DNA from 3 places in the Paenibacillus urinalis genome. Region 2 is predicted to be linked to each of the others. Evidence: riboswitches for the same ligand, from Rfam matches in the RefSeq annotation. Region 2 holds a riboswitch; each other region holds the start of a gene.

Region 1 (3,282 bases), 1.8 Mb from region 2:
AGCTGGTGCAGTTTCGTGAGCCTGAACGAGTCGCTGCCAAGATGAGTAATTTTGGACTGCCTAAGGATGTTCCTCTATTCGTTAGTGTCCTTCACCTTCTGGGAGAGCACGGGGATCTGAAGCAGCGTGAGATTTTTTTACGTAAACTGATACTTGATTTGGAAAAAGAGCTTGGTCATAGTGAGAAGCTGCTATTTGGCTCCCATGATAAAGTAACGATTATTGCGGCAGCACTGAATATCGCCCAGCAAAAGCAAATGGTGGAACGGATGAGAGCAGCTGCCGAGCGATGGGCAAGATCAACAGGCAAATCCGTGAGCGGGGGCATTGGCAGCTTGTATAGTGGCCTCGAGCAGGTGGCCAGAAGTAACGATGAGGCACTTGATGCCTTATCCTTTCTGCTCCGCAGGCAAAAGACAGGACTTACCCGTTATGAGGATATCGGGGTGAATCAATTGTTTCTCAATCAGGAGCCTGCAAAGATCGGGCATTATATTGAGAGTGTGTTGTCTCCTCTGTATTCAAGGGGCAAGCAGCAGGGTGAGGATCTGGAGCGCACGTTAAAAGCTTACATGGCTGCAAATCGTTCCGCTTCAGCAGCAGCCGAAGAGCTGCATATTCATATCAATACGCTGTACCACCGGCTGCATAAGATTGAGGAGCTGATGCAGGTCAGTCTAAATGATCCCGATGATTGGCTCAAGGTATATCTGGCTTGTCATCTCAGCGAGACCTATTAACTGCTCCGAAAATGTAGAGAAATACATTTATCAAGATTTTTTGTCAGCTATATTGACATAGGATCTTTCTTCTGCTTTAATCAGATAAAGAAAAATCCATAAGCGGAAGATGATGGCAGGGAGAGTCTTAAGCATCGCTTGGTCACGTTAATGAGGATGCTTTTGCGCCGAAGGAGCAAGCTTTATGGCTAGTCGAGTCTTAAAGTTAATCTCTCAGGTACAAGGAACCGCCATCGGACGCAACTCTGGAGAGAGCAATAGCCACCCAAGGGGTAACGACGGCTGACGCCGTTCAAACTCTCAGGTACCCAGGACAGAGAACACGACAATTTGTTCGTGATCTCTGTCCTTTTTTGCGTATCCATAGATTTATCATTTATCTCGCGGAGGTGTTGTTAATGAGTTTGGAATCCTTTGATCCACAGCTTTACAGCTTTGTTCAGCAAGAGCAGGAACGTCAGCTGGCTACACTGGAACTGATTGCTTCAGAGAATATTGTTAGTCCTGAAGTGATGGAAGCGATGGGAACCGTTCTAACGAACAAATATGCAGAAGGGTACCCTGGGAAACGTTACTACGGGGGCTGCGAGCATGTGGATGGTGCTGAGACGCTCGCGATCGAGCGGGCAAAGTCCTTATTTGGAGCTGCTTATGCGAATGTTCAGCCGCATTCCGGTGCTCAGGCCAATACGGCAGTGCTGTTTCATCTCCTGAATCCAGGAGACAAGCTGATGGGCATGAATCTTTCCCAAGGCGGACATCTAACTCATGGCAGTCCAGTAAGCCTGTCAGGGAAATGGTTTGATGTGGTCTCCTATGGAGTGGATGAAGTAACACACCTGATCGATTACGATCAAGTAGAGAGCCTTGCCCGCAAAGAGCGGCCGAAGCTGATCATTGCTGGTGCAAGTGCTTACCCCCGTCAGATTGACTTTGCAAAGTTCAAGGGAATTGCTGATCAGGTCGGGGCAAAGCTTATGGTGGACATGGCTCATATAGCCGGACTGGTTGCAGCGGGTCTGCATCCCTCTCCGGTCCCTTATGCGGATGTTACGACAAGTACGACGCATAAGACGCTGCGCGGCCCTCGGGGAGGCCTGCTGCTGACGAATGATGAGGAGACGGCGAAGGGGCTTAACAAATCCATATTCCCTGGCATACAGGGCGGACCGCTCATGCATATCATTGCAGCGAAGGCAGTGAGCTTCAAAGAGGCATTGGACCCTTCCTTTAAGCTCTATGCAGGCAGAGTCGTCGATAATGCGAAGGTGCTTGCAGATACTCTCATTCAAGAAGGAGCCACACTTGTATCGGGAGGAACGGATAACCATTTGATGCTGATAGATGTGCGGCCCTGGGGACTTACAGGCAAGCAGGCTGAAGCGATCCTGGAGCATGTAGGCATCACGGTTAATAAGAACACGATACCTGGAGAAACAGCCAGTCCATTTGTTACTAGCGGCATACGAATCGGTACGCCTGCATTGACGACGAGGGGCATGGGAGATGAAGAAATGCGCATATTGGGAGAGTGTATTGCTGCTGTGCTTAAGCGTCATGGAGATGATAGCGTGGCAGCAAGTGTACATGAGCATACCAAGGCGCTTGCGGCGAGGTTCCCGTTGTTTATGAAAGAGATGGCAATTCGATAATCTAATAGAGATAAAAAAAGGCCGTATCCAGCTGCCGAGAGGCAGGGGATACGGCCTTACTATTTGTACGTCGATTATTTCATCAACTGACGAAGTACGGTTTGCAGAATACCGCCATTATGGTAGTAATCCACGTCAACCATACTGTCGAGACGCGCGATAACAGGGAACTCAAATTTAGTACCGTCCTCGCGTGTTGCAGTTACAGTCAATTCTTCACCTGGAGTAACTTCGTTGGAGAGACCTACGATATCAAACGTCTCACGCCCGTTCAATCCAAGGCTGGACCAGCCATAGCCTTCTTTGAACTGAAGCGGAAGTACGCCCATACCAACCAGGTTACTGCGGTGAATCCGCTCGAAGCTCTCAGCGATAACAGCTTTGACGCCAAGGAGAAGCGTACCTTTGGCTGCCCAGTCACGGGAGCTTCCTGTACCATACTCTTTACCAGCCAGTACGATGAGGTTTCTGCCTTTCTCCTGATACTTCATAGAAGCATCGTAGATGGACATGACTTCATCGGTAGGGAGGTATTTGGTAACGCCGCCTTCCGTGCCTGGTGCCACTTGGTTACGAATACGGATGTTGGCAAATGTTCCGCGCATCATAACTTCATGGTTACCGCGGCGAGAACCGTAGGAGTTGAAGTCCTTGCGTTCTACACCATGCTCTTTGAGGTACAGACCAGCCGGGCTGGTTGGCGAAATATTACCTGCAGGCGAGATATGGTCGGTCGTTACAGAATCGCCAAGCAGCGCAAGCACGCGTGCATCACGAATGTTCTGGATGTCGTTCAGATCACCTTCAAGTCCTTCAAAGAACGGCGGGTTCTGAATGTATGTCGAGTTCTCATCCCACTCATACAATTCGCCTTCTGGAACTTCAATTGC
Region 2 (3,282 bases):
TCGTTTGACCGACAATTCGTCCAGGAATTCTGCGCATGTGGGCCTGGGATACAGCAAAGTATCCACAAGTAGGGCCGCCATAGGAGCCTGCAATTCCTAACGGCTGAGCATCACCAACAACGATATCTGCACCAAGCTTACCCGGAGCTTCCAGAAGTCCGAGTGAAATTGGATTCGCACTGACGATAAGAAGTCCTTTATTGGGATGGATCAGATCAGCTGCCGCCTGAATATCTTCTACACTGCCGAAGAAGTTCGGGCTTTGAATCATCACTGCGGCTGTATCCTCACTGATTGCAGCTGCGAGTGCTTCCATATCAGTGACACCATTCTTATAGCCAATCTCTACGATTTCAAGATTCAGACCATGTGCGTAACTGGCAAGCACCTGACGGGATTCCGGATGCACGGTACTCGATACGACCAGCTTCTTACGACGAGTCGCACTTGCGGCCAGATTGCCGGCCTCTGCAAAAGCGGTTGCACCATCATACATACTGGCATTGGCTACAGCCATTCCGGTAAGCTCGCAGATATAGGATTGGAATTCAAAAATGGCCTGCAGCTCGCCTTGGCTGATCTCGGGCTGATAGGGTGTATAAGCGGTATAGAATTCGGAGCGGGAAATGACATGGTTAATGACAGAAGGTACATGATGGTCATAGATACCTGCACCGAGAAAGCTTGGATGTGTATCTGCGTTCACATTGCGTCCGGCAAGACGGGACATATGACGTGTGAGTGCATATTCGTCCAGCTTAGATGAAACAGGGAGTTCGCCTTTAAAGCGGATTTCTTCAGGAATGTCGGAGAAAAGATCCTCTATCGTTTCAGCTCCGATTGCTGCCAGCATTTCCGCCTGATCTTGTTCCGTCATCGGAAGATAACGATTTGTCATTACGAATTCGCTCCTTTTGCCGCTTGGGCTGTAGGTTTTGGTCTTCTATAAAATGGGGTTTTGATCACTTCTGCCTGGAGGCGTTTCCCCCGGATTTCGACTTCAACAGTGGTACCTGGTTCTGTAAACCGGATATCCAGCAGTGCAAGACCCAGATTGCGTTTGAGGGTAGGTGACTGGGTACCTGTGGTTACCTCACCGATTTGTTCTTCGTCTGCAAAGACCGGATAATGAGATCGCGGAATACCGCGGTCTGTAATCTCAATCCCGACGAGCTTGCGGGTCAGGCCTTCCTCTTTTTGCTTCAGCAGTGCATCCCGACCGATAAAGTCACCAGCTGCCAGCTTCACGAACATCCCGAGACCGGCTTCAAGCGGTGTAATCGTTGCTGAGAGCTCCTGTCCATATAACGGAAGCTTAGCTTCAAATCGAAGTGTATCTCTCGCACCAAGCCCGATAGGAAGCAACCCTTCATCTTCCCCTGCGGCCATAAGTGCAAGCCATACTTGCTGTGCGTCATCAGTACTGACATAAATTTCGAATCCATCCTCACCGGTATATCCCGTGCGCGATAGAATAACGCTGCTGCCGCTCACTTCTGCACCGTCGACAAAACGGAAAGACCCCAGCTCAGCAAGATTCACATCGGTTACTTTGGATAATATAGCTTCAGCCTTTGGACCTTGCAGTGCGAGCAGAGCGGTCGCATCCGATTCATTGACCATCTGTACGTTCTCCGGCAGATGCTCTTGCAGCCATGCCCAATCCTTATCAATATTGGATGCATTCACAACGAGCATGAACAACTGATCGCTGCGCTTGTAGACAAGTAAATCGTCCACAACACCACCGGTTGGGTAGCACATAAGTGTGTATTGTGCCTGACCAATTTCGAGCAGGGATATGTCATTGCTCAGCATTCCTTGCAGGAAGTCGGCTGCATTCTCGCCTTCTACTCGAAATTCACCCATATGGGATACATCGAACAATCCAGCCTGCTGTCTAACAGCCTCATGTTCTTTCTGGATTCCGCTGAAGGAAACCGGGAGCTCCCAGCCTCCAAAATCAATACAGCGTACATTTGGATATTGTTCATAAAGAGGGAAAAGCGGTGTTCTCAATAATTGGGACATAATTTTCACCTCGTCAAAAGCCGGCTTCCGGCTGTAGTTAGATAGAAGGAATGAAGAAGAATAATTAGAATAAAAAATTTAGGAAAAGGGAAAAAGGGCTATTGGAAAATGGAAAAAGAAAAGGACAGGCCAAAGAAAAATACACGCAAATAAAGCATGTGTTCTTCTTAGGCTCTGTCCTTGGTACCTGAGAGTTACCCCGTATGCTGCTCACGAGTTTCCCCTTGGGTGATCCTTTTATTAACAACGTTCGCTTCTAGTAGCAGGCGAACGGTTATGGATGCTCTCCAGAGTCGCGTCCGGTAAAAGTCCTTTTGCCTGAGAGATTCACCCTTTGCTTATCAATGGGCTTACTCCTTCGGCGTTACCATGCGGATAATGTCTCTGCTCAGAAGCTCAGAACAAGAATCCTGCGGTAATCTCTCCCTTTACGTTCAACCGCTTAATGAGCTAGAATGTTCGGAAATAGCGAACTCTTCCGCTCAATCTAACGCTTATACTACATTAATACGTGATTAAATCCGAAAAGTCAAGGAGTATATCCATAAAACATATTTTTTGTTAGCATTCTTGACATTGTGATGAGGATTGTTTTACGCTATGGGTGGAAAAAGGGCAGGAACCAGAGAAGAAACACAATTCTAACTTTTGAAAAAGCGAGGCTGACGAGATCATGAGCGAAGTAATTAACGGTTTGTTGTATAGTGAAGAGCATGAATGGGTTCAAACGTTAGAAGGAGATACGGTTCGTATCGGAATTACTGAATTTGCTCAGCATCAGCTGGGTGATATTGTGTTTGTGGAGCTGCCTGAAGTAGGAACGGACATTAATAGTGATGATAGTATTGGTACGATTGAATCGGTTAAGACGGTATCTGATTTGTTTGCACCGGTAAGCGGTACGATCGTTAGTGTGAATGAGAAGCTTCAAGACGAACCGGAGCTTGTGAATGCTTCACCCTATGGCGATGGCTGGATGATTGAAGTGAAGCTGAGTGGAGATTACAAGGCGGCACTTGCTAAACTGCTGGATGCCGATGCTTATCGTGCACATACTGAAGAGTAACAAGATATTATTTAATATATGACGTAATGATTTAAATTGTTTGAGCTGATCTTCCTGTCTAAAAGGGAGGTCAGCTCTTTTTATATAACGAAGCTTATAATCAATAGTCATAACGCATCATCGCTGTAGTGTCTATTGTGGAAAAAAATGTTTCTCGTGGAACGAATCTCATGGGGTTAATTAAT
Region 3 (3,282 bases), 1.6 Mb from region 2:
CGTTGAGTCAGGTTATTAGAGAGAGGGTTTGAATGGATAAATATAGAAAAAGTATAAATAAGCTTCTTCAATCCAATGCTAACCTGAAAGGGACTATTTATGGAGCAATCATTCGCCAATTGGCGTCGAAAAGGCTTGCTGCTTGGAAGTATCGGGATCTCCAGGATTGGAGATTTTGTCTATCTCATTGCGATTAACGTGTTGATTCTGAATATGACGGGTTCTCCTGCAGCCGTTGCAGGATTATGGATCATTGCACCAGCAGCCTCACTACTGACGAAATTCTGGGCTGGAAGCTTGGTGGATCGATACAATCAGCGGCAGATTATGATCATTACTGATTTGATCCGGACTGTATTTGTAGCTGCTCTCCCGCTGCTGCCCGAGCTGTGGATGATTTATGCCTGCCTGATGATTAACAGTATGGCCTCTTCTATTTTTCAACCGGCTTCGATGACCTATATCGTTAGACTTGTACCAGCAGCAGAACGCAAGCAGTTTAATGCTTTTCAGGGTTTAACGACCTCGGGGGCTTTTCTGGTGGGTCCGGCCATTGCCGGGGTGCTGCTCATATATATGAAGCCTGATATTGCGATCTATATTAACGCAGCATCCTTCTTGATATCAGCCTTCTTGTTATCGCTGCTCCCCAAGCTACCTATAGAGGTGCAAGAGGGAGAAGCGGCAGGACAGAGGATAACTTATCGCATGATAGCAGCTGATTGGAGCGGTGTAATGAAGTTCAGTAGATCTAACGCATATGTCATATTTGTCTACAGTCTGTTTCATTTTATTTTACTGCTAGGTATGGCGCTGGACTCACAGGAGGTTGTATTTATTCGCAGTACCCTTAAGATGTCTGAGCTGGAATACGGATTGATTGTCAGTCTGACAGGAGCAGGAAGTGTCGCCGGAGCATTTCTGAATTCGATATTAGCAAAATGGATTCCAGTCAAACATATGCTGGGAGGGGGAATGCTGCTTGTATCTGCAGGGTATCTGATCTTCTCCATCTCGAATTCATTCGTATGGGCTGCAGCTGGTTTCATCCTACTGGGCTTTTTCTCGTCTTTCTCCAATACGGGTCTGGCGACCTTTTATCAAAATAATGTTCCTGCAGCCATGATGGGCAGGGTAACAAGCATATTCGGCCTGATGGTTAGTCTGCTTCAGATAGCTGCTATTATAACGTTTGGTGTTATTGCCGAGCTCGTGTCGCTGCGTTACGTCTATTTTACAGTATCGATCGTGCTAGTCCTTCTATCGTTGTTGCTCTGGTTAATTAGTCTTCAGCGTTCGAGAGGCGGCTATTTCGATGAAGACAAGTCACAGATTAGATTGTAGGACAGACTAACATCAACGTATGCAATGGCATTAACAGGGGTAGAAGTATAAGCAAATATAAAAGATTATGCATAATATATTATAGAAGCAATAGTGAATCCATCAGAATTTAAATATCAATGCGTTAGAAAATATAACACAAACCAGTTTTATACAAGGTGTCATCGTTACTTTTGTTGACATGAGGTCGGCTTATCGATTAATCTGTTTATAGTGAATTTGAAGCTTTGAATAAATACAAAAGAATAGGACTGCGGATGAAGATCAATGGGAGAGATCGCGTGGGGAAACCACGGGACACCGAAGGAGCAAGCTGATAAGCACCCGGCTTATACAGCAGAATCTCTCAGGTAGAAGAACCTTGATTCGACGCAACTCTGGAGAGAGCCGATGCGCCGCCAAAGGGGTAAGTGAGAGTGAGGGCGATTGCTGTACGCCGGCCACTTCTGACGAAACTTTCAGGTACCAGGACAGAGAGAGGGGATGTACACCCTTACTCTGTCCTTTTTTGCGTGGAAGAACGGATAATTCTGCACACAATAAGCTAGAACCTAAAACAATGAGAAATGGGGAGTTATGATGACAAGGTTCAAGGATGTATTCTCAATTATCGGGCCGGCAATGACGGGACCGTCCAGCTCCCATACTGCAGGGGCTGTTAGACTTGGGCGTATTGCCCGGCAGTGGCTTGGAACGAGACCGGAGAAAGCGAAGATGATATTATACGGCTCTTTTGCCGACACTTATACAGGACATGGAACAGATCTGGCGCTGATCAGTGGACTGATGAATATGGCTACCGATGATGAGCGGATACCGAATGCAGAAGAGTGGGCTGAGCAGCTGGGAATGGAATATGAGTTTGTCACGAGCGGTCTTCCGGCGGCACATCCGAATACCGTCAAGTTTGAGCTGTCTGCAGGAGATCGGGCTTGTACGATGGTGGGAGCTTCGATTGGTGGAGGGAACGTTACCGTCTCTTTATTGGATGATTTTCGGGTACAGCTGACAGGTGATTTTCCTGCGGTGGTGCTGAGGCACTCGGATAAAGCCGGGGTCATCGCTTCAGTAACATCTGCGATAAGTGAGTCCGGTGTTAATATTGGCTTCATGCAGGTCGATCGTAAGGGCCGGGATGGAGAAGCGCTGACAGCAATGGAGACAGATACGATACCGGCTTCGGATGTGCTTAACAGACTGAAGTCTCTGCCTCATATTTATGATATTAAGGTCATTGATTTGAAGAAGGGGGACGATACCGATGCGGTTTAAGCACTTGAAGGATTTGAATGCAATTTGTACGGCAGAAGGCAAGACGCTGGCTGAGCTGATGGTTGAAGAACAGGTGAAGGAGACCGGAACACCAGAGGCTGAGGTTGTGAGGCAGATGTCGGATTACTATCAGGTCATGAAGCAGGCTGTGCATAAAGGGATGAACGAGGATACAACCTCGCGCAGTGGACTGACGGGTGGAGACGGCCAGCGGGTCCGCCATTATTTGCAGAACAATCAGAGCTGCTCGGGTGACGCCTCTACACTTGCTATGGCCTATGCGCTTGGTGTGTCGGAAGTGAATGCTTCCATGGGAAGAATTGTGGCAACGCCTACGGCGGGTTCGGCAGGCATCATTCCCGGTGTTTTCGTAAGTGCGCAGGAGCGTTTTGGCTGGGAAGATGAGCATATGGTGAATGGCTTATTCTCTGCTGGGGCCATAGGTTATGTCATTGCCAACAATTCCTTCATCTCGGGTGCCGAGGGCGGATGTCAGGCAGAAGTCGGATCAGCGATCGGGATGGCAGCCGGGGCGATGGTTGAGCTTCGCGGCGGAACACCGGAACAGGTTGTACATGCGGTCGGCTTAGCTCTGAAAAATACACTCGGATTGATCTGCGATCCGGTGGCAGGGCTGGTTGAGATTCCGTGTATTGTAAGGAACGG

The links. Region 2 has a riboswitch for glycine ahead of gcvT (glycine cleavage system aminomethyltransferase GcvT). Riboswitches for the same ligand answer to the same signal wherever they lie in the genome.
Region 1: it holds a riboswitch for glycine, as region 2 does, so the genes downstream of both, glyA (serine hydroxymethyltransferase) here and gcvT (glycine cleavage system aminomethyltransferase GcvT) in region 2, are expected to answer to the same signal.
Region 3: it holds a riboswitch for glycine, as region 2 does, so the genes downstream of both, sdaAB (L-serine ammonia-lyase, iron-sulfur-dependent subunit beta) here and gcvT (glycine cleavage system aminomethyltransferase GcvT) in region 2, are expected to answer to the same signal.

What each region holds. Positions count from the first base shown of each region.
Region 1 covers NZ_CP118108.1:651,152-654,433, forward strand. Annotated here, with positions in the region: gene PUW25_RS03010 (helix-turn-helix domain-containing protein) at 1-740, shown strand, start outside; glycine riboswitch at 847-980, shown strand; gene glyA (serine hydroxymethyltransferase) at 1,139-2,392, shown strand; gene acnA (aconitate hydratase AcnA) at 2,467-3,282, opposite strand, start outside.
Region 2 covers NZ_CP118108.1:4,249,628-4,252,909, reverse strand. Annotated here, with positions in the region: gene gcvPA (aminomethyl-transferring glycine dehydrogenase subunit GcvPA) at 1-898, opposite strand, end outside; gene gcvT (glycine cleavage system aminomethyltransferase GcvT) at 898-2,031, opposite strand; glycine riboswitch at 2,202-2,326, opposite strand; glycine riboswitch at 2,328-2,469, opposite strand; gene gcvH (glycine cleavage system protein GcvH) at 2,705-3,097, shown strand; gene PUW25_RS19600 (hypothetical protein) at 3,274-3,282, opposite strand, start outside.
Region 3 covers NZ_CP118108.1:388,651-391,932, forward strand. Annotated here, with positions in the region: gene PUW25_RS01865 (MFS transporter) at 100-1,344, shown strand; glycine riboswitch at 1,603-1,715, shown strand; gene sdaAB (L-serine ammonia-lyase, iron-sulfur-dependent subunit beta) at 1,921-2,616, shown strand; gene sdaAA (L-serine ammonia-lyase, iron-sulfur-dependent, subunit alpha) at 2,606-3,282, shown strand, end outside.